Regions from separate parts of the Brevibacillus humidisoli genome, predicted to be linked through region 2. Evidence: riboswitches for the same ligand, from Rfam matches in the RefSeq annotation. Region 2 holds a riboswitch; the other holds the start of a gene.

Region 1 (11,605 bases), 1.9 Mb from region 2:
AACTTGGGGCGTGCTGCTGCCCATCGTTGATTCCACTCATTTGTTTACCCCCTCATACTTCTCTACATGTTGATTGTATCGTGAGCCAGCCGATTGTTCTGTGTCAAGGTTGTGACGGTTTCGAGCTGATCAAACATCATTCCTTACAACAGGCGGGCAAAAACAGCAATCGAAAAGAAATCACAATGTCTCAGTCACGCTATAATGTAGGAAGTCCTACACATGCGTACATAACGATATTATCATGTCGAGGTGATTTCACATGGCAACCAGAGCAGAAAAAATTTTCGTCAACCTGCCAGTCAAAGACCTGAATCGAACGATGGACTTCTTCAGCAAGGTAGGGTTCGAATTCAACCCCCACTTCACCGATGAAAAGGCAGCATGCATGGTCATCAGTGATCATATCTTTGCCATGCTGCTGGTTGAGGAGTTTTTTCAAACGTTCACCAAAAAAGAGATTTGCGATGCAACCAAAAGCACAGAAGTGTTGGTAGCCTTGTCTGCTGAAAGCAAGGAACAGGTGGACGAGATCGTGAACAAGGCCCTGGCGGCTGGCGCAACGCCTTCGAAAGATCCGGTCGACCATGGATTTATGTATGAATGGGGCTTTCAGGATATCGACGGTCACCTGTGGGAATTGATCTATATGGATGAAAGTGCAGTAAGTCAAGAGCAGCAGTAAGCGTGATAGAAAGAGTATGGTTGCGCCAAATAGAGAAAAACCACCTATGCCAAGGTGGTTTTTCTTATCGCCCTCTACTTCTCGACTTCGCCGTTCCAGGCAAGCATCCCGCCCGCCATGTTCTCCGCCTGATAACCGAACTGCTGCACGTACGCCGTCGCATTCCAACTGCGGGCGCCGCTGCGGCAAACCATCACAATCGGTGTTTCCTTGTCTAGCTCCTCTAGGCGCACGGGCAGTGTCGCCAGTGGTATCAATGTCGCTTGCGGGATATGTCCTTCCTCCCACTCATGCGGTTCGCGCACATCGATGATTTGCAGCTTGTCGCCCCGGTTGATTCTTTCCTGCAGTTCTTCCGGAGTGATCTCTTTTACCTCAGCATCCATCGTAATCCTCCTTCGGGGGGTCTTGCTTTTCTCATCATAGCATAAGCTGCCCCCGGGGTGAAAATGCTTAGAGTCTTTCCAAGTCAGGTTGTTTTCTATCAAAAAGTTTTTTACCCTTTTCTGTCACAAAAAAGGGCAGCCTGGATCAAATAAATAGTCCAAGCGCTTGGGCATCACCGAACTATATAGAGATAAGGCGGGGCTCAAATGTTTTTTCCTTCAGACGATTCTGCTGATCAGGCCGCGAGGAAAAAAGCGAATCGAACGATCAAGACGTTCAGGAAAAGCATGATTCATTTCATGATCAGCGTGTTCCTCATCATCTTATGCGTGATCAGCGTCGGCATGGGAGCATGGAGCCAAAGGGAAGAGGCAACAACTAGCCCGATCTTCTACCAGGACAAAGCACTGGTCCTGATCTACCATCAGATCGTATCAGATGAGAGCCCGGCCAAAGGGAACCCCAGCACCGTTACCGTTGGGCTGTTCCGGGAACATCTCCACTTGTTGAAAAAAGAAGGGTTTCAAATCGATGCCAGCTCTGACCCAGCCTTTGTTTCTAGAGGGCAAACAGCGTACGGAAACGATGGACGAGTATCGTGCCCGCATTAAAAGCGATCTCGATTTTATGAACAAACGACTGGAACAAGAACTGGGACCGCAGCCCAAACTGCTGGCTTTTCCTTTCGGTGCCTACAACGATCAAGTGATCAGCATCGGACGAGAACTGGGAATCGAATTGTTTTTTACGACCAAGGAGGGGATCAACACGCCGGGAAACGGGGAAGTGTACCGGATCAATGCAGGAGAGTCGGAAATGTCTGGCTCCAGGTTGCTCGCCAAGCTGAAAGCACAAGTGAAACGTTGACGACGGGCTAACGATGCATCATAGCTCGTCCCATAATCTACTGGGTTCCTCATTTCTGATTGACAGCATGGCAACACTCCCCTATAATGTGAAAATACAAAAGAAAAAAAGTTTTCATCCAGAGCGGCGGAGGGACTGGCCCTATGAAGCCCAGCAACCGGCATGGCGACATGCAAGGTGCTAATTCCTGCAGAATCAGTGGATTCTGAGAGATGAACGTGCGACCGGACTCGTGTGCGAGAGCCTTCTTCTACTCAGAAGAAGGCTTTTTTGATGCAACCAATCAGAAGGAGTGATCGATGATGTCAGATCAAAACTGGAACCTGGAAACATTGGCCCTGCATGGGGGACAACAGCCTGACCCGGCTACCGGCTCGCGAGCCGTACCGATCTACCAAACCAGCTCTTATGTTTTCCGTGATACGGAGCATGCGGCCAACTTGTTTGCACTCAAGGAGTTTGGCAACATCTACAGCCGCATCATGAACCCGACGCAGGACGTGTTTGAACAGCGTGTCGCGCTGCTGGAGGGCGGTGTTGGTGCACTGGCCACTTCCTCTGGGCAAGCGGCGATTACCTTTTCCATCCTCAACATCGCCCACGCCGGTGACGAAATCGTCTCTTCCAGCAGCTTGTACGGCGGGACCTACAACCTGTTTGCCCATACCCTGCCCAAGTTTGGCATCAAAGTTCATTTCGCTGACCAAGCCAATCCCGACAACTTCAGGGAGAAGATCAACGAGAAAACAAAAGCGATATTCTGCGAAACGATCGGCAATCCCCGTATCGATGTAGCCGACCTGACCGCTATTGCTGAGATAGCCCATGCACACGGGATTCCTCTGATCGTTGACAACACCTTTGCTTCCCCTGCACTTTGCCGGCCCTTTGAATACGGCGCCGACATCATCGTCCACTCCACAACCAAGTTCATCGGCGGCCACGGCACATCTATCGGCGGAATTATTGTCGACTCCGGCAAGTTCGACTGGAACAACGGCAAGTTTCCAGGGCTGACCACACCCGATCCGACGTATCACGGTGTTGTCTACACGGAAGCAGTCGGCAATCTCGCCTACATCATCAAAGCACGCGTGCAATTGATGCGCGACATCGGGGCCGCTCCGTCTCCGTTCAACTCGTTTTTGTTCCTGCAGGGCTTGGAGACGCTCCATCTGCGTATGGAACGACACAGCCAAAACGCGCTGGCTGCTGCCAAGTTCCTCCATGCCCATCCTCTGGTGGAATGGGTGAATTACCCCGGCCTGGAAGGTGATGCGCAATACGAACGGGCCCAGAAATACTTGCCAAAAGGGCAGGGCGCGATTCTTACCTTTGGGATCAAAGGGGGAGTGAAAGAAGGGCAAAAACTGATTGAATCGGTCAAACTCTTCTCCCATTTGGCCAATGTCGGTGACAGCAAGTCGCTGATCATTCATCCGGCCAGCACGACACACCAGCAGTTAACGGATGAAGAGCAGCGGAAAGCAGGCGTCACCCCTGAGATGGTTCGTCTCTCCGTGGGAACGGAATCGATCGACGATATTTTGGCGGATCTGGATCAGGCACTGCAGGCCGCTATCCAGTAAACCGGCTAGACCTGCCAGCATAGGCGACGGACCAAACATACCAACTACCAACATATACTACGAAAACACCGACCAAAAAGCCCCTGTTACCGGCAGTGTTCCGGCGTGACAGGGGCTTTGGGTTTCGCTGTGTATCTATTGGTGCTGCATCCGTTCGTGCTGTATCCGTTCATGTATCCGTAGGCTCTGTATTTGTTGGTGCTGCAGTCATTCATGATGTATCTGTAGTGCTGCATGTGGCCAAAGGAAGGGCTATTCCCTCACTCCTCTATTTCTCCCCCTGTTGCCTACACGCAGCACAAACCAGCGGACAAACACAGGCAGTATCGTCACGATGAAAAGAACGCGAAACAGTTGAAAGGCCGTCACAAGAAGCGGATCAGCGTCTGTGGCGATTGCTGTCAGGCTCATCTCTGCAAGACCGCCAGGTGCTGTCGCCAAGATACTGGTGATCAGATCGATCCCAGCGGTGTAAGAAAGGATGGCCGCCAGCGAGAAGCTCATCAACAGCAGGAGCAGCGAGAACAGCAAAGCCCAGATACAGAGTTTGCGGTAGTGAATCACTTCCTCTCGCTTAAACTCCACCCCGATGCTCATCCCGATCAACAATTGGGCACTGCTCACCAGAATTCCCGCCAATGCGTGTCTCTCCCCGACCAACGTACTGAACAGGGAAATGGCCATAGTAAGAAAGAAAGGGCCTAGCAAAAACGGGGCAGGTACGGACAGGCGTGCGGCTAGTGCTGCTGCTGCCACGCCAATAAGCAGAAGAATAACGGTTTGGACCCCTCCCAGTGTCTGATTGACCGGTGCTGCTGGCGGCAGGACACCGTGATGGGAGAGCAGCATCACCAGAAAAGGAGTCAAGACGACGATGATCATGACACGAATGGAGTGAAACATCGAAATGATCTGTAGATTGCCTCCCTGACTCTGCCCTAGAGAGACCATCTCCGACAGGCCGCCCGGAATATTGCTAAATACCGCTGTTGTCAGATCTACTTTGTGTACCTTATAGAGCACCCATGCACTTAACAGGCCAAATGCCAGCGTAATCACGGTTGCCAGAACCATCTCTCCGATATGCTCTGCCATCGTCTGCCAGATACTCGGCGTGATCCTCAGACCCAAGGTGACCCCGACGATAATTAGACCCATCCTGCGGAACCAGGCGGGCACCCAGAGACGATCAAACCCAAGAATGACGCAGACGACCAGTGAAATCAGCGGCCCAAGCAGCCAAGGCAGGGGGGAATGAAGTGTCCAGAACAGGGTTCCTCCCGCCATCGCCACCAAACATGTGATGATGAACCGCACTCCGCGTGGAGACTGATTGAACCGTACGTAGAGATGTTGGAGTGACATATCATTACCTCAACTGTCGTTTTGATTAGTGATTTCCTCGTTTGGATAAACATTTGTGACAGATGTTCTCTACATTTGAAACAGTTCGATTTTATCAAATCTGCCGCATGTTTTCTACGCAGACACCAGATTTCTCCAATAGCAGTCTCTGAGAAAAAAAAGAGAAACCAGACACAGCCGGTTTCTCATCAGAAATGCTTTCCCTATCTATCGCCTCGTTCTCCCCCAGTGACGCTTTCTGTTTGAGAGAAAGGCTTCCCTTCCCTCTCCTGGCGGCTCTCTCAAGACGGGCTCTCTGTCTTCGACAACCTCTTCCATTCCTTCAGTTCCAAACGGCGAACCTTCTCCACAACATGAGGGTCATGGTTGGCCATTTGCCAGGCTTCTTCATACGTGTCGGCGATGTAGATGACCAACCCGCCCGATCCATCTGCAAAGGGACCCCTGCCAAAAACTTTTCCCTGCTGATCGAGCTTATCCAGGTAAGCGATGTGGCGCGGGAGCACCTCTTTGTTTTTTTCCGGATCCAGCATATGCAAAATGGCCGCATAATACGCCATGCTCACTTCCTCCTACAGAACGTGATCAGTTTCGGTTCCAGATGACCAACTTCAATTCCGTCATTTCTTCCACCGCATACTTGAGTCCCTCTCGACCGACTCCGCTCTCCTTCACCCCGCCGTATGGCATATGGTCCACGCGGAATGTAGGGATGTCGTTGATCAACACACCCCCGACGTGCAGTTGTTCCGCTGCTGTCAACGCCAGGTGAACGTTTTCGGTATAGATCCCTGCTTGCAGCCCAAAGCGTGAGTCGTTTACGAGGTCAATCGCTTCCTGGGCGGACGATACCTTATTGATCAATACGATGGGAGCGAACACTTCCTGGCAGGAAACGCTTAGGGCAGCATCTGCTTTCAGCAGCACGGTCGGAAGCAGGACATTTCCTTCTGCCGTACCGCCCGCAGCGACGACCGCTCCCCCTTGCTTCGCTTCCTCAATCCAGTTGAGACAGCGCTGTACATCTCCAGGAGTAATCAATGCAGACAGTTCTGTCTTCGGGTCAAGCGGGTCGCCGATCACCAGCTTTTTGGTCTCTGCCACGAACTTTTCCACGAACTGGTCATAGATCTCTTCATGCACATACACCCGTTGCAGCGAGATGCATACCTGCCCCTGAAAGGAAAAAGCTCCTGAAACACAGCGGGGGATGATTTTCTCCAAGTCAACCCCTCGATCCACGATCAGCGCCGAATTGGAGCCCAACTCCAACGTCACTCGTTTTAATCCCGCCTTATTGCGGATCCCAATCCCGACAGCCGGGCTTCCGGTAAATGTGATCATAGCGACTCGGTCATCGGTCACAATGCGGTCTCCTACTACTCTGCCACTGCCTGTAATCACATTTAGCGCTCCACTTGGCAGCCCCGCCTCTTCCAGCAGATGCGCGATAAAGAAAGCGGATAGAGGCGTCTGCGAAGCTGGCTTCAACACAACCGTATTTCCGGCGGCAATCGCCGGGCCTACTTTATGGGCAACCAGATTCATTGGAAAATTAAACGGAGTAATCGCTCCGATCACGCCAATCGGCTCTCTGGTTGTATAAGCGAGCCGCCCTTCTCCGCCAGGCGCTGCGTCCAGCGGCAGCGATTCCCCGTGAATCCGCTTGGCTTCCTCGGCAGCAAATCGATAGGTCTCAATCGTCCGCGCGACTTCCGCTTTGGCAGTAGTTAGCGGCTTGGCCGCTTCCAGCGCGATGATCTCCGCTGCTTCGTTCGCTCTTTCCTTTAACAGACGAGCCAGTTCGTACAAAATGGCAGATCGTTGGTGCGCCGGCATCTTGGCCATCTTGCCGCGTGCCTGGTAAGCCGCTTCAATCGCCTGATCGGTTTGCTTCTCGGTGGCGACAGGGAGCTCGGCGATCACGTCCCCGGTATAAGGAGAACGCAGCAAACTATACGTCTCCGTCTGTATCCATTGGCCATCGATCCACAACTTTCTTTTTTGCGATGTTCCCATCTCTCTACCCCCATCCCTTGATTCTCTCCGATGATCCCACCTGCGACGCGTCGGCTGAATAGTAGGTTTCCAACTTAACCGATAAGCCACCAGGACCGAACTTGCGGCGAGCGTTTCCTTGGCGATCCGATTGGCTCCGCATGAACTCGAGAAAAGACAAAATAGTTTGGCGACGATGCAAAATATCTTTTATGCCTTGTCGAAAAAACCAGGCATCGATCGTATTGTATATTCCGCGATTTATGCCGTAGCGGGACTCGCACATGTTGATAAACCACAAGTCGGGCAAGTGGATCTCCTCATCTCTCGCTTGACTCATTCCGCTCCTCCTATGCGAGCAGGCCTTTCCTCCGCTTTTGCCGCGATATGCCGGCGATGTTTGACAAACTCCACATCTTTCTTGATTTGCGAAATCAGATCATGCATCGTCGCAAAAGAACGTTCCTCACGCACAAAAAATCCGACCTCTATTTGCAGCTTCTCGCCGTAAATCGTCTCATCGAAGTCAAAGATATGCACCTCGTAATGAACAGCGGTTTCTTCCGGATGAATGGTCGGTCTGAGCCCCACATTCATAATCCCGAGAAATCGCCTGTTATCGTAGTGAACGTTTACGCCATAGACGCCATTGGGCAGTTGCCCCTCTTTTGAATCTACCTGTAGATTGGCCGTCGGAAATCCAATTTTACGACCGATCTGTTTCCCGTGGATCACCTGGCCAACAAACGTGCACAACACATCTTCTCTTCTCATCTCAACGATCTCGCTGACGGTTAGCACCGGGAAGCCGCATTCGCGAGCCAGTTTTTCGATGTCCTGGATCGATGCGATCTCTCCCTGCTGATTGAGGATCTCGCAGACATAGCCTACTGGCGAAGCAGAAGTCTCCTTGGCCAAATCGATCACCGCCTCTACCAGAGCTGTTCGTTGCAAGATTCCGTGCTCTTTTCCTGCCAGAGGGAAGACATGCCCAGGCTTGCGAAAATCTTCTGGCCGGATATCCTCTCTCGTAAACGCTTTGATCGTTTCGGCCCGTTCAAAGGAGGAAATGCCAGTCGTACAAGTTTTGTAGTCTACAGAGAGAGTGAAGGGTTTCATGGGGTCCTCCACCATGAAGGGAAGATCCAGCTTCTGCGCTACTGATTCGGGCAGACAGACGCTAACCAGTCCTTTCCCCGCTTTGGTCATCATATTCACCTTTTTGGGAGTTACATGCTCGGCAGTTCCTACGAGGACACCGATCCCGGTATGAACGTCATCCAACAGAACAATCAATTCTCCCTCTCTCAATACACGAAGCCCACGTTCAACTCTACTGTTGTTCATGCCTTTCCCTTCCCTTCAACTGTCCCCTTATTTCAACGCTTTCTGCATATGGACCAATTCTTTTGCCAGATCGGACACGCGTTCCAATACTTCGGGGGCGACCAATTCATTCTGTTTACTGAAATGATCCTGATGGGCATACACGTAGCCAGGGGCAACAAAAGCCCGGAAATAGCCGGCGATCGGCTTCAACTGGTTCTCGATGACCAAATAATGCTGATACGTTCCTCCGGTGGCGACAAATCCCATCACCTTGTGGCGAAAGGCTTGGGGAGGCACCAAATCAAACAGGTTTTTCAAAGCCCCGGTAATCGAGCCCTGGAAGATCGGCGTCCCAATGATGTAGAAATCAGCCGATGCGACCATATCGATCACTTTCTTCGTGTCCCCTGTGTAGGTAGACGGATCTCTCCCATCGCAAAACTGAACGTCATAATCTTTCAAATCAAGCATTTCGGCTTCGATCTCCGGGTTGGCTTGCTTGATTTCCTCCAACACTTTTTGCACGACAACCCGTGTCTTTGATCCGGTAATCGTACCCGAGATAGCCAGCAGCTTCAATTCTATTCCTCTCCTTTTTCCAACGTTGTATCGGTACAACCCTGCCAAAGCTGTCAGTCAAGAACTGGTCAGTAACAGAGGATCAGCCAGTACCTGTCAATATCGGTCAGTATCGGTCAGCCAGCGCTTCCGTCCGTTACCGCATGATGAACGGATCCGGCATCGGCTCGCCAGACGTATTCACCCAGACCACTTTGCTCTGCGTATACTCGTATATCGCCTCATAACCGCTTTCTCGTCCGTAGCCGCTCCAATGGGAGCCGCCGATCGGGGCGATCGGGGAAATGCTGCGATAGGTGTTCACCCAGACGATCCCCGCCCTCACCGATTTGGCCACGCGATGAGCCTTTGCCAGGTGATTAGTCCAGATCCCGGCTGCCAGAGCGTAATTGGTGCCATTGGCCAGAGCAATCGCCTCTTCTTCTGTCTCGAATGGAATCACCGTAAGCACGGGGCCGAAGATCTCCTCTTGGGCGATGGGACTCTTGGGATCTGTATGTTCAAAAATGGTCGGCTCAAAATACCAGCCACTCCCTCCGGCCTCCGGCTGTTTGCCGCCATAAACCAGGCGAGCACCGTGCTGTCGACCAGCATTCACATAATGCTCCATTCTTTTCACTTGAGCTTCAGTGGCCAAGGGTCCCATCTCAGTCTCAGCCGCCATCGGATCGCCAATGATGATGCGGGACGCCCGGTCGGCCACTTTTTCCAGCACCTGATCGTAAATCTTCTTGTGAAGAAATGCCCTTGAACCGGCGACACAGCTCTGGCCGGCCGCTCCAAAAATCCCGGCGATGATCCCCATCGCGGCATTATCTGCGTCCGCATCATCAAACACGATGTTGGGTGATTTCCCGCCCAGTTCCAAGGTGACCCGGGCAAAGTTCTCCGCTGAATTGCGGATCACGTGACGAGCTGATTCGGGACCACCGGTAAAGGCAACGCGACGAACGAGCGGATGACTGGTTAAGGCACTTCCTACCGGATCTCCGAAACCGGTTACAACATTGACAACACCTGGCGGGAAGCCAGCTTCTTCGATCAGCGGCATCAGTTCAAGCAGTGATGCCGACGTAACCTCTGAAGGCTTGATCACGATGGTATTGCCAGCCGCCAATGCTGGTGCCAGCTTCAGCGTTGTTAGGTAGAGCGGAGAGTTCCAAGGTGTGATCGCAGCCACTACACCGAGCGGTTCACGGGATGTAAACGCTAGCATATCTGGCTTGTCGATCGGGAGCGTCTCACCGTGAATCTTGTCAGCCAAGCCGGCATAGTAATAGAAAAACTCCGGTAGATACTGCAGCTGCCCGCGCATCTCGCGAATCAGCTTGCCATTGTCAAGCGTCTCATAGACAGCCAGTTCACTTGCACGCTCTGCGATTAAATCTCCCAGACGTCTCAATAATTTTCCGCGCTGCGTATAGGTCATCGAGGCCCAGCGAGGGTGTTCAAAGGCTTTCTGTGCCGCCTGTACAGCCCGATCGACATCTTGCTCCGTACCTTTGGCAACGAGACACCAAGGCTCCCCCTCTGCCGGGTTATAGCTCTCAAAGTATTCGCCGCTGCTTGCTTCCACCCATTCCCCATTGATATACATGCGGTATTTTTTCCATTCAGCCATTTCTCCGCACCTCTCCCTCGTACTTCTCGAATGCCGAAATCAGGAGCTGATTGAACCGCTCTGCCGCTTCGATCGGCAGCATATGCCTGATTCCCGGCAGCACCGTCACTTCCGCCTTGGGAATCCGTTTGGCCATAAGCTCCGCCATCTCAGGGGTTGACCCTCGATCCAGCTCACCCGTAACGATCCATGCCGGGCAGGAGATGAGGGGCAATTGTTGATACAACTCCTCATCCGCGGCGGCGAATACGCGGTAAGCGGCCAGGTAGGCATCCGGATGATTGGCCCGCAAGCGGTGACGGATGCTCTCGATCACTTGCGGATGCTTCGCCATGTACGCTGGACTGAACCACCGTTGAATCGCCGCTTCAATGGTCGCCTGATGGCCGCGTTGCTCTACTTCTCTCACCCGGGCAAGCACCGCTCTACGCTGCTCTTCGGTGCGTTTGGCCACAGAGCTGACGATCGTCAAGGTAGAGACTTTTTCCGGGTGCAGGGCGGCAAAGCCTTGGGCCACCAGTCCCCCCATCGAGAAACCGACGACATGCGCTTGATCCAACTCCAGTTCCTCATACAGATCTTCCAACTGCTTCACAAACTGTGCCAACGTGTAAGGACCGGCCGGGCAGGCCGATTGACCATGCCCGATCATGTCATAGCAGATGACCCGGTATGCTTTCGATAACGCCTCCACTTGCTGTTTCCAAATCGTTCCGTCCAAACCGACACCATGGATGAAAATGACAGGGGCACCATTTCCCGCTTCTGTATAGTGCGTGAATGGAGAAGTTGCCATCGGTTGCTCCATGTTATTTCAATCCCATCTCCACCATGTCTTGATGGCGGTCGCCAATACGTGGATGGGGTCTGCCTCCGGTTGCCGCCCCGATCGCCACCACGATCTCGTCCGCTCGCGGAGCATCCGGGATATTCATCTCAAACGTGAGGAAATGGGACCGCTGGGATTCATCCGTCTTGTGAACCATCGGGATGGTCACATAGGTGCCTGGACCGCCACGCTTGTTGGTAAAGGATAAAATGCTTGTTCCTTCGACAGCATCGCGGAACTTGTTGCCAAAACGGAAGGTGTGGATCATCGCGGAGGCATGTTCCAACTCTCCATCCACTCCTACAACCGCTGCCTTTCCGAACGCTTCTACTTCATCTGCTGAACCGATCACTTCG
Region 2 (11,605 bases):
GGACCGTCGTGTGCAAGCGCCTCTTTCCAGACGGCTTGCGCCTCCTCTGGAGTGGCGGCACGCATCCCTTTCACGCCGTAGGCTTCGGCCAGTTTGACAAAATCCGGACTGCAGCTAAGATCGATCTGGCTGTAGCGGTTGTCGTAGAACAGCTCCTGCCATTGGCGAACCATTCCTAGGCATCTGTTATTGATGATGACTACCTTGACCGGGATATTGTACTGCTTGAGAATGGCCAGTTCCTGATTGGTCATCTGGAAACCGCCATCCCCTACGACGGAGATCACCGTGCGGTCAGGGTGGGCCAGTTGGGCGCCGATCGCAGCCGGAAACCCGAAGCCCATCGTGCCCAGACCACCGGATGAGACGAGTGAGCGGGTCCGCTTAAACTTGTAGTACTGTGCCACCCACATCTGATGCTGACCGACATCGGTCGTGACAATCGCTTCTCCGTTCGTCGTTTCATACAGCATTTCGATAACTTCCTGCGGCTTGAGCTCCCCGTCTGTTTTTTTGTATTGGTACGGATGAGCCTGCTGCCAAGATTTGATCTGTGCCAACCAATCTGTTGTATCGCACTCCTGAGCCAGCGGCAGCGATTTGATCAGTGTACTTTTCACATCGCCGGCAACTGCAACCATCGTGGCCACATTTTTGCCTAGTTCGGCAGGGTCGATGTCGATGTGCACGATCTTGGCATTTGGAGCGAACTCCTTGGTGCGACCCATCGTGATGCGGTCATCAAAGCGGGCTCCGATGCCGATCACACAATCTGCGTTCAGCAGTGCCTGGTTGGCTGCGTAGCTGCCGTGCATGCCGGGCATGTTGAGCGCCAATTCATGTACGCCGGGAAAACCGCCAAGACCCATAAAGGTATTGATCACCGGGATACGTGTCTTTTCGGCAAAAGCGAGCAGTTCGCTGTCGGCACCGGATGCGATCACACCACCGCCTGCCAGGATGACCGGTTTTTTCGCTGTGTGGATCGCCCCCAGAAACTTTTGTACTTCTTCGTCTGTCGGGACCCTGGTTGGCTCGTAGCCGCGCACTTCCACCTTATCTGGATAGTAGAAAGGCGCTTTTGCGTTGCTCACGTCTTTCGGAATATCGATCAGCACAGGTCCTGGTCGGCCTGTTGTGGCAATGTAAAAGGCCTCTTTCACAATTCTCGGCAGATCGCGAATGTCACGCACCATGTAGTTGTGCTTGGTAATCGGCAGGGTGATACCAGTAATGTTCGCTTCCTGGAACGCATCGGTACCGATCAGATTCTGCGCGACGTTGCCCGTGATGCAGACGAGCGGAATCGAATCCATCTGGGCCGTGGCAATACCGGTGACCAGATTGGTCGCACCCGGACCGGAAGTGGCGATTACTACACCTGGCTTGCCGGTGGCTCGGGCATACCCGTCAGCCGCGTGGATGGCTCCTTGTTCGTGGCGGGTGAGGATGTGTTTCAGGTAGCTGCTGTAAAGCGAGTCGTAGATGGGTAATACCGCACCGCCCGGATAGCCAAACACGTACTCCACCTGTTCCAAAATCAGACAGCGCAATAGTGCCTCCGCACCGGTCAACTCTTCCCCAAAACCGATATCCGGCGCACTTTTTCTGTTTGTCAACTCGGCGGCTTCCACACTCATGTTTTTTCCTCCTCCATCTCCTATTTGTTCCTATTAAAAATGAAAAACCTTTCACCCCGACACGATGTTGTCATGTCTGATTGGGGCGAAAGGATTCGCGGTACCACCCAAATTTATCGGTGCCTTGCGGCGACCGACCTCTTGCAGCCGTCTACATATAGAGTGACGATTGCGACACGCTAACGGGTGTCAGGCGGCCTTGCCTACTCTCCACCCTGTGATGGATGGATTTCAGCAGGCGGCTCAGAGGTGAGCTGTCAGACGCGTTCCTACCCGTTCTCATCGCCCCGGGCTCTCTGTGAAAGAAGAGGCGTCTAACGTTGTCCTCATCAACGCCAGTGTGTTCATACACGTTTTGTTAAATTAATCTAAAAATTTGAAAACTTGTAATGTAGTCAGAAAATAAATCAACAAGTTATGACTGATTATAGCTAGGCGGATAAGGGGTGTCAATCACTTCAAATTATTTTTACTGAACTTTTGTCCGATCAAACGTTCAGCCAGATCCGGATCCCAAAGATGCGTCACGCATGTAAGCGCATTCAGATAAATCAAAAAAAATATCCACTCACGAATTCCCCCGACGCCTCTGTCCAAAGGCATCTTTTCCGTGAGCGGATGATCAATTGGTTTAAACACACAAGATATTCGTCTTCCATGATTTTGATCCTGAGACGGCGGTATAATCAGGAAGTGACCGGTTTTTTTTCGGAAAGACCGCGAATCAGTACTCGGGCCACTTCCGGACGAGTAAACTCCGGCGGCGGCGTCTGTCCGTCCCGCAAAAGCTGACGCACTTTCGTTCCGGAGAGGGTAAGATGTTCTTCTTTGTCATGCGGACAGGTTTTGCTGGTTGCCATGCTGCCGCACTTTCGGCAGTAGAAGCTGTGCTCAAAGAATAGCAGCTCGATCCCTAGCTCATCCCTGCTGAACTCGGAAAAGATGTGTTGGGCGTCGTACGTCCCATAGTAATCCCCCACTCCCGCATGGTCGCGACCTACGATGAAATGGGTGCAACCGTAGTTTTTGCGAACCATGGCATGGAACACCGCTTCCCGCGGGCCCGCATAGCGCATCGCAGCTGGAAAGGCACCGAGAAACACACGGTTTGGCGGATAATAGTTTTCCAGCAGGACGAGGTAGCTCTCCATCCGTACATGGGCTGGTACATCATCCGATTTGGTCTCTCCGACGAGCGGATTGAGAAACAATCCGTCAACCATCTCCAGTGCTGATTTTTGAATGTACTCATGTGCGCGATGTACCGGGTTTCGCGTCTGAAAGCCAACTACTGTTCTCCAGGCGCGCTCCCTGAAGATTTCCCGGGTCTCAGACGGAGTAAAGTAGTACTCTGGGAACAGGCGGGGCACAGGACGATGCAGGACATCGATCGGACCTCCCAGATACAGAGGGGGACGTTCGTACAACCTGTTCACCCCGGGATGGCGCTGCTCTGCTGTTCGATAGACGTGCAGCGCCTCTTTCTGTTTGTCAGGACGGTACATGCTCTCCACTGTGAGAACCGCATAGTCAACTCCGTCCTCGCCGCGAAGCAGAACTTTCTCACCCGGCTTCAGATCTTGGTACTGTTCATCCACTGCCAGCGTAACCGGAATCGTCCAAACCGTCCCATCGGCCAGGTGCATCGTCTCTACGACGGAGTCGTAATCTTGTTCGTTCAGGAATCCGGTCAGCGGTGAAAAGGCACCAACCGCGATGCAATCGATGTCAGACACGACCCACTTGTCAACCGTGATCGTCCGCAGATGTTTGGCCAATTGCCTGGTTTCATCAAGTGCTGGGCCAAACAGCAAGCGATTCACCAGTGTTCCCCCATGTGGCAGGTTTTCGTACGTCATCTATCTTCTCCTCCTCGCATCGTCTACTTGTGCAAGCCGCACTCTGTCTTGGCAAACCCGGACCATCGGCCTGCTCGTGGATCTTCACCTGGCTTCACCTGCCGTGTGCATACGTCACAGCCTATGCTGGGGTAATACTGATCGTGCAATGGGTTGTACGGTACATCGTTGGCTCGAATATAAGACCAGACATCCTCGTATGTCCAAGAGGCAAGCGGGTTAAACTTGACCAGTTGAAACTTGTTATCCCACTCGATTTTTTGTGCGTTTGCCCGTGTGGGTGCCTGATCGCGTCGAATGCCGGTAATCCACGCCCGATAGCGCGAGAGGATCTCAGTAAGCGGCTCTACCTTGCGAATCTGACAGCACTGGTTGGGATCCCGCTTCCAGAGTTCGTCGCCATACTGGTTCGCTTGTTCCTCCAGAGTCAATTTGGGCAGAACCTGAATAAACCGCTTGCCATACCGCTCGGCCAACCGATCTCGCGTCTCGTATGTTTCGCTAAAGTGCTTATTGGTGTCCAAGTAGAAGACCGATGTTTGCGGTGCCACTTTATGAAGCATATCGATCAGCACCACGTCCTCTGAGCCGAAGCTTGAGGCGAGTACAATCTGGTCACCGAAGGTCTCGACGGCCCACGCCAATATTTCCTCGGGTCGCTTGTGCTCCAGCCGATACGCCCAAAGTGTGATCTCCTCTTTGGATAATGTACTTACATGACTACTCATCCCAACTTCCCTCCTTGTGAGACCTCGCTTATCATCTTATGAGAGCAGCTTGGTGAAGGATACTTGCCTAACCCAAGTCACTACACCTCGCCAATTCCGATTTTTTATATCGGATTAATGTTATTTATTTCCCATATTAGTCGCCCTCCCTACCTTTGTCAACTCTGTTTACACTCCTTTAGCGAAAAGGAAAACTGGGTATTGACCGTACAGAGAGGCAGTCGTATACTTAAACCTAACTATTCCTACGTAATTAATTGGTTTTGTGGAGGAGGCTGGAAGGAATGTCTGAACAGCAGATTCGTCCCTGGGAAACAGATCGGGACAAGTTGAACAAACTGGAATTGGTAAAGCTGGAACGTGACGGACTAGATATCATCGACAAGATCAGGAAGCTTGCCCATCAGGGTTACGGAGCATTTAGCGAGGAGGATTTGAGCTTTTTTAAATGGGCCGGCATCTATGAACAACGTCCCAAAGGGAACGGACTGTTCATGATGCGGGTCCGGATTCCCTCGGGTGTATTGAACAAAGAACAGGCCCGTGCGCTGGCTGCGATCAGTCGCGATTACGGCAGGGATCTGGTGGATGTCACCACGCGGCAGGCTGTACAGTTTCACTGGCTGCCAACAGAGTGCCTGCCTGATGTGTTTGACCGTCTGGAAGCGGTCGGACTCTTCTCTTATCAAGCTTGTGGTGATGTCCCGCGAACGATTGTCGGCAATCCGCTGGCAGGCATCGATCCCGATGAACTGATCGATACCAGACCGATCGTGCGTGAATTGGAACAGCATTTTCTGTTAAATCGGGAATATTCCAACCTGCCGCGCAAGTATAAGACGTCTGTTTCGTCCAATATCTACAATACCGGTCACGCAGAAATCAACGATCTAGCCTTTACCCCAGCCTCAAAAGAGATAGAGGGAGAAGAAGTGATCGGGTTTCACGTCTGGGTGGGCGGCGGCCTCTCGGCAAAGCCGTATCTGGCCCAACAGCTTGATCTGTTCGTTCGTCCCGAAGAAGTGGTCAAGGTAGCCTCCGGCGTAACCACGATATTCCGCGATTATGGATACCGGGAAAAGCGCCACCACGCCCGACTCAAGTTCCTGGTGGCAGACTGGGGAGCTGAGAAGTTTCTGGAAAAGCTGATCGAACGGATCGGCCCGATGCCAAAAAAAGGAACAGATCGGACGGTAGGCTGGAATGCCGGCTACTTTACCGGAGTCCATAAACAGAAGCAGCCGGGACTAAATTACGTCGGCCTGCTGCTCCCTGTCGGCCGTATTTCGGCGGACGATCTGGATGAACTGGCTCGTCTTGCCGAACAGTACGGCAACGGCGAGCTGCGCACCTGCAACTCGCAAAATATCCTGATCCCAAACGTGCCGGACGAAAAGCTGGACGGTCTGTTGACGGAACCGCTGCTGGATAAACTGACCCCAAACCCCCGCACGTTTATCGGTCACGCCGTCTCCTGTACCGGGATCGAATACTGCAATCTGGCAATCGTAGAGACAAAGGCACGAATGCTCGCCATCGCCAACTGGCTGGACGAGAACGTAGAGCTAGATACGCCGATCCGCCTGCACATCAACGGCTGCCCCAACTCCTGCGGACAACAGCAGATTGCCGATATCGGCCTGCAAGGCGCAAAGGTCAAGACGGAACAGGGGATGATTGAGGCATTTGACATTCATGTTGGCGGCAGTCTGGGGCCCGATCCTGCCTTCAATAAACGGCTGAAAGGCCGGATTCCCGCCGAACGCGTGGCCCCGGTCATCGCTCATCTGATCGAGTACTATAAAGCCAACCGACAGCCGGATGAGAAGTTTCATCAGTTCGTCCGCCGGGTTGGCCACGAGGTGCTGCAGACCCAGCTTGATCAGATTCTGGCAACGACAGCATAGCGGGAAGCGGGAAGCGGGAAGCGAGAATAGCGAAAGGAAGGGTCACATGTTTCTCTACAAACTGGAAGTGATCACCCAATCAGCCGGTCCTTTTGTAGCGGTGGTGCTTGCTGACTCGGATGAAAAGGCCTTTTCCTACGCGGAAAGCCAGCTTAACCGACAGCATCTCATCCCGCCGACCATACAGGAAATCTCGTTGGTGGAAAAAAAACGCGTGGAGAAGGGCAAGGGATACGTCATCCAAACGACGGATCTCTGAACATCTGCGTAGAAAGTACATCGTGAGTCATGATCGCAAAAGAGAAAGACCGTCAGGGGTAAGTCCAAGTCACCCTGACGGTCTTTTGTTTTGCCCGCGTACGTCCGAAATCTTGTACTCATTTGTGAAAGTGGTCGACCGCTCACCAGTTGCCGCACGACTTGCTCGAGGTATTGTTCGCCGATGCATAACGGGCAGTAGCAGCCAGTGCCTGCTCCAGGTCAGCAATCAGATCGTCTACATCCTCCAGGCCAACCGACAGTCGCAACAGGCCATCGGTAATGCCTCGCTGTCTCCGCTCCTCTGGCGGCATGGAGGCGTGCGACATCTGTGCCGGATAAGAGAGAATACTCTCTACCGCTCCCAGACTGACTGCGACCAACGGCAGCTTCACCGCGTCGAGCAGAATCTTAACCCGCTCTCTGCTGCCCAGATCGAACGAAAGAACCGCTCCGTGCCCGGAGGCTTGGCGGGTTTGCAGGTAATGCCCCTGATGTTCGGGCAATCCGGTATAGTATACACGATCCACAAGCGGGTGAGCATCGAGCCAACGAGCGATAGCAGCGGCACTCTGTGAACTGACATCCAGCCGCGTCTTCAACGTCTTCAATCCGCGCATGACCAACCAGCAATCCTGGACTCCGAGAATGGATCCAAAACCGTTCTGGATGGCGTAAAGCTGTTTGCCCAATCGCTCATCACGTGTTGCCACCAAACCAGCCACTACGTCGCTGTGACCGCCGATAAACTTGGTCGCGCTGTGAACCACGATATCTGCCCCCAACTCCAGCGGGCGCTGGTAATACGGGGTTAAGAATGTATTGTCCACAATGGTCAGCAATCCCTTATCGCGTGCCAGACTGCACAGCAGTGCGAGATCGGTTACCTTGAGCGTCGGATTGGACGGTGTTTCCAGGTAGAGTCCCCGAGTGTTGGACTGAATCGCCGCCTGGACGGCCTCCGGGTCCGTCGTATCAACAAACGTGACCTGCACCCCGAGCCGAGAGAGTATATTGGTCAGCACACGATAGGTCCCGCCGTATACATCTTCAGCCACAACCAGGTGATCACCGGCAGAGAAAAGTAAAAACACACTGGATACCGCCGCCATCCCAGATGCAAAAGCAAAGCCGTACTTCCCCCCCTCCAGATGGGCAATCATCTCCTCCAGCGCCTGGCGTGTGGGATTGCCGGAACGGGCGTAGTCATACTCGCCCGGCTGATCGATATCAAACTGATGAAAGGTGGAAGCCTGATAGATCGGGATGCTGGAAGCCCCGGTCACTCTGTCGATGCTGCTGGTGCCATGCAGTACTCGAGTCGCAAAGTTCATCATCCCCGCCCTCCTCCTGTTTGAAGTGCTTTGTCCAGCGCCTGCTGCAGGTCAGCAATCAGATCGTCAGTATGTTCGATCCCGATCGAGAGGCGGAGCAGCCGATCGCAGACGCCCACCTTTTCTCGAACCTCGACCGGGATATCGGCATGTGTCTGGGTAGCCGGGTACGTACAGAGCGACTCCACGCCCCCCAGACTCTCCGCAAACGAGATCAACTGCAGTTCCTGCAAAAAAGCGGCAACCATCACTGGCTGTCGGATGCGGAAGGATACCATGCCGCCAAATCCGGAAGCCTGCCGGCTCTGTACTTGATGCCCTTCATGCTCGGGTAGTCCGGTATAAAACACCTCCGTCACCGCCGGATGATTTTTCAGAAAGCGGGCAACGTTATAGGCATTTTGCTGATGCCGCTCCATGCGCAGCGCCAGCGTCTTCATCCCGCGGATCAACAACCAGCAGTCCTGGGGACCAAGCACAGCCCCGATCGAGTTGTGCAAAAAGCGCATCCGCTCAGACAATTCGCCCCCTTTGGTGACAATCAATCCAGCAATCACATCATTGTGACCGCCCAAGTATTTGGTAGCGCTGTGAATCACAATGTCCGCTCCCAGTTCCAACGGCCGCTGATAGTAAGGGGATAAAAACGTATTGTCAACAATCAGCAGCAGATCAAACTCCCAAGCGATCTCAGCCATGGCGGCGAGATCGGTCACCTGCATCAGCGGGTTGGTTGGGGTCTCCACGAGAATGGCTTTGGTCTCTCGACGGATCGCCTCTCTCACCAACACCGGGTCGCGCAGATCGACATAATCAAACGACAAGCCAAAACGTGTTAGTACCTGTTCAAACAAGCGATACGTGCCGCCGTACAAATCAAGCGATACCACCAAGTGATCGCCTTGTGAAAAAATACCCATGACCGTCTGAATCGCAGCCATGCCGGAGGCGCAGGCAAATCCGTCATCCCCGCCTTCCAGTGAAGCGATCGCCTGTTCCAACACATCACGTGTGGGATTAGCTGTCCGGGTGTAATCGTACCCCGTGCTTTCCCCCAGTGCCGGATGGCGATACGCCGTCGATTGATAGACAGGATAGCTGATTGCTCCTGTCGTCTTGTCACGTCCTACCCCAATCTGCACCAGTCTGGTCTCCACTTTCATGTGTGATCTCCTCTCTGCCTATACTTTCTATCTCTCCGTCAACGCTTGATGATTTGAACAAAAGAAAAAGCCTACTTCTGAGCGAAGAAGGCTTTTCATACGTATGTACGTAAGCATTCCTTCTCATCTCTCAGAGAAAATCTCTGCAGGAATTAGCACCGTATTCTCCCAATCGAATGGGAGTCGGTTGCCGGGCGTCATAGGGCCAGTCCCTCAGCCGCTCTTGATAAGAAGATCCTATGCAATTTGTTGAACCTATCGTAGCGTACATTCCCTTGGTTGTCAATAAGAGGAATTAATCGATTTCTTCCTGCTGCAGATGACCAAACATCATCAGATACTCATCAATCGCTGCTGCAATCGCTTGGGCGATACGACTCTGATGCTTCGGATTGGTCAGCAACTGTCGGTCCTGATGATTGGTAATATACCCCATCTCGACGATCACAGTGGGACATCCAGAATGATTGAGCAGGTAGTAGCTCTTCCTGCGTACCGGTTTTGCGTGTGACTGGTACAGTTCGTTTACAGAGTGTTGGAGCAGGTGGGCCAGTACCGTACTCTGCTGGCTGTGCTGCGAAATCATCAGCGGTCCACGAACACGCGGATTTCCAGACCAGTTGACGTGCAGGCTGATCATCACTTTCGGGGTGATCTGTCGGGCGAGCTGAGCTCGCTGCGCCAGATCTTTCACGTGCCTGGAACGGATCTTCAGCCATTGATTCTCATCACTAAGCGCATAGTCACCTGTCCGATTCAAGACCACACTGCGTCCCCTTTTTGCCAGTTCATCGTACAGCCGTTTCGCCACCTGCAGATTAATCTCCTTTTCGTACAGATCCTGATAAAACGCGCCACTGTCTACTCCACCGTGCCCGGCATCGATTAGCACATCGACGGACGGCAAGGGAGCGACGGCGTACCCAATTGATGGAAACAATAAAGAGCTTACGAAATAAATCCATATGGCTGCAAGTACACGGATCAGCAACCCTTCTCACCTCGCTCATTCGATAATGCCCAGATACCGGAGGTCGACCCAATGAATCTGGCCCGTTACATCCAACCCCTCCTCTTTTTGAAAACGAATGACGGCTCGCTCCATCTGTCTATCGAAGATTCCGTGCGTTTTCCCTTCGTAGTAGCCTGCTGCACGCAGCCGGTTCTGAACCAACTGGACGAGGGCCCCTTTTGAACCTGGAACCAGTATGCGGTAAGTCAAATCTTCGTGACCCATAATGGGCCCATCAATGATCACAGTCGCTCCCAAAGGCACGTGTTCGTACAATTTCTCGATCTCCCTGTTGCGCATGCGAAAACAACCGTGGCTGGCGTAACGGCCGATCGACTCCGGACGATTGGTTCCATGAATTCCATACGTGCCCCACGACACGTTCAGCCCCAGCCATCGGGAACCAAATCCGCCGCCCCAATCCCTTGACTTGTGAATCACGCGAAAAATGCCTACCGGAGATGGTGTATCCTTGGCTCCCGGTGCAATTCGGTACGAGTATAAGATATTGTCCTCCTGATCTTTCAAGTAGATTCTGTTTTGCCATAAATTAATGTAGAGGTATACCTCGTCCGCCCCGTCATCGGCTACGACTGGAGAGCTAAAACAGAGGAGAGCTGTGCATAGCAAGATGTGGACCAGCATGTGTTTGATCATGTTTTGCGAACCCCACCCAGCGTGATAATCTCAGCCCTATTATGAGTTGCATTCGATTTTTCATGCATGAAACGTCTATATCAGGTTAGTCGGCTGGGTGGGCTGCTTCCGTTTTGGGAACTGACTCGCTGCAAGCAAGCGACTAATCAGCAGGCTTCCGCACATAATAACAGACATTACTGTTTCACTTTCAAGATCAAGGAGGATTTGCTGGTGAGACAATCGATTCTGTTGCTGATCAGCCTGCTGCTTCTGATCACACCCGCACATGCAGCTCCAGCAGATAAAACGATTCGCATCATCGTAAAAACATCGCCGCAATCGTCTTTCTTCTCGGAACTAACGGTTCGCAGCAGTAATAAAGTAGCCAAGCAAATCTTGAAGAGCAAACCGGTGAGGTGGGAAACACAACCTGAATTGCCCCGAGCATACATCCAGATCGGCAAGCAGGAGTTCACCTATGACGAGCTGTCCCGGCTATATGACCAATCCGGACGACAAAGGCTGATTTCTGCAGGCGTCAGCCGTACCCTGGACCTCTGGGTTCGTTATGTCGAGCAGGCGCACTTCGGACAACCGCTGCATTGGAAAGACGTGAAAAAAAAGTTTCGCCGCATGTCTTATGCGTTTGTTACCGATCTGGAAACGGGAAAACAGTTTGCCATACAGCGGCGGGCGGGTAGCCGCCATGCCGATGTCCAGCCGCTGACTCGGAAGGACACAGCCACACTGAAGCAAATCTACGAGGGAAAGTGGAGTTGGCGACGTCGAGCGATCCTGGTATCTATCGACGGTCAGCACTACGCAGCTTCCATGCACGGTATGCCGCACGGAGCGGGTGCAATTGCCGACAACGGGTTTCCCGGCCACTTTTGCATCCATTTTCTCGGCAGTGCCACACACCGTAGGCGGGAGCCCGATCCCGGCCATAGTCTGATGATCCTGAAAGCGAGCGGCCGGCTGTTGGAAACAGTGATGCAGTCCTCTCCAGAGCAGCTGGCTGACTACTTTCTGACCTCCCTGCATGAACACGACCGGGTTACCCTT

The links. Region 2 has a riboswitch for S-adenosylmethionine ahead of LOK74_RS14155 (PLP-dependent transferase). Riboswitches for the same ligand answer to the same signal wherever they lie in the genome.
Region 1: it holds a riboswitch for S-adenosylmethionine, as region 2 does, so the genes downstream of both, LOK74_RS23435 (homocysteine synthase) here and LOK74_RS14155 (PLP-dependent transferase) in region 2, are expected to answer to the same signal.

Annotation. Positions count from the first base shown of each region.
Region 1 covers NZ_CP087263.1:4,797,355-4,808,959, reverse strand. The annotation lists gene LOK74_RS23460 (SCO family protein) at 1-40, opposite strand, end outside; gene LOK74_RS23455 (VOC family protein) at 263-685, shown strand; gene LOK74_RS23450 (rhodanese-like domain-containing protein) at 760-1,071, opposite strand; gene LOK74_RS23445 (hypothetical protein) at 1,279-1,683, shown strand; gene LOK74_RS23440 (polysaccharide deacetylase family protein) at 1,658-1,939, shown strand; SAM riboswitch class I at 2,051-2,158, shown strand; gene LOK74_RS23435 (homocysteine synthase) at 2,242-3,528, shown strand; gene LOK74_RS23430 (AbrB family transcriptional regulator) at 3,781-4,893, opposite strand; gene LOK74_RS23425 (YciI family protein) at 5,175-5,453, opposite strand; gene LOK74_RS23420 (aldehyde dehydrogenase family protein) at 5,479-6,912, opposite strand; gene LOK74_RS23415 (hypothetical protein) at 6,917-7,231, opposite strand; gene LOK74_RS23410 (3,4-dihydroxy-2-butanone-4-phosphate synthase) at 7,228-8,238, opposite strand; gene LOK74_RS23405 (NADPH-dependent FMN reductase) at 8,266-8,799, opposite strand; gene LOK74_RS23400 (aldehyde dehydrogenase) at 8,936-10,420, opposite strand; gene LOK74_RS23395 (alpha/beta fold hydrolase) at 10,413-11,228, opposite strand; gene LOK74_RS23390 (amino acid synthesis family protein) at 11,230-11,605, opposite strand, start outside.
Region 2 covers NZ_CP087263.1:2,862,384-2,873,988, forward strand. The annotation lists gene ilvB (biosynthetic-type acetolactate synthase large subunit) at 1-1,640, opposite strand, end outside; gene sat (sulfate adenylyltransferase) at 2,327-3,499, opposite strand; gene LOK74_RS14135 (phosphoadenylyl-sulfate reductase) at 3,523-4,227, opposite strand; gene LOK74_RS14140 (nitrite/sulfite reductase) at 4,512-6,134, shown strand; gene LOK74_RS14145 (DUF3906 family protein) at 6,181-6,393, shown strand; gene LOK74_RS14150 (trans-sulfuration enzyme family protein) at 6,536-7,726, opposite strand; gene LOK74_RS14155 (PLP-dependent transferase) at 7,726-8,889, opposite strand; SAM riboswitch class I at 9,010-9,122, opposite strand; gene LOK74_RS14160 (N-acetylmuramoyl-L-alanine amidase family protein) at 9,185-9,880, opposite strand; gene LOK74_RS14165 (L,D-transpeptidase family protein) at 9,896-10,558, opposite strand; gene LOK74_RS14170 (hypothetical protein) at 10,772-11,605, shown strand, end outside.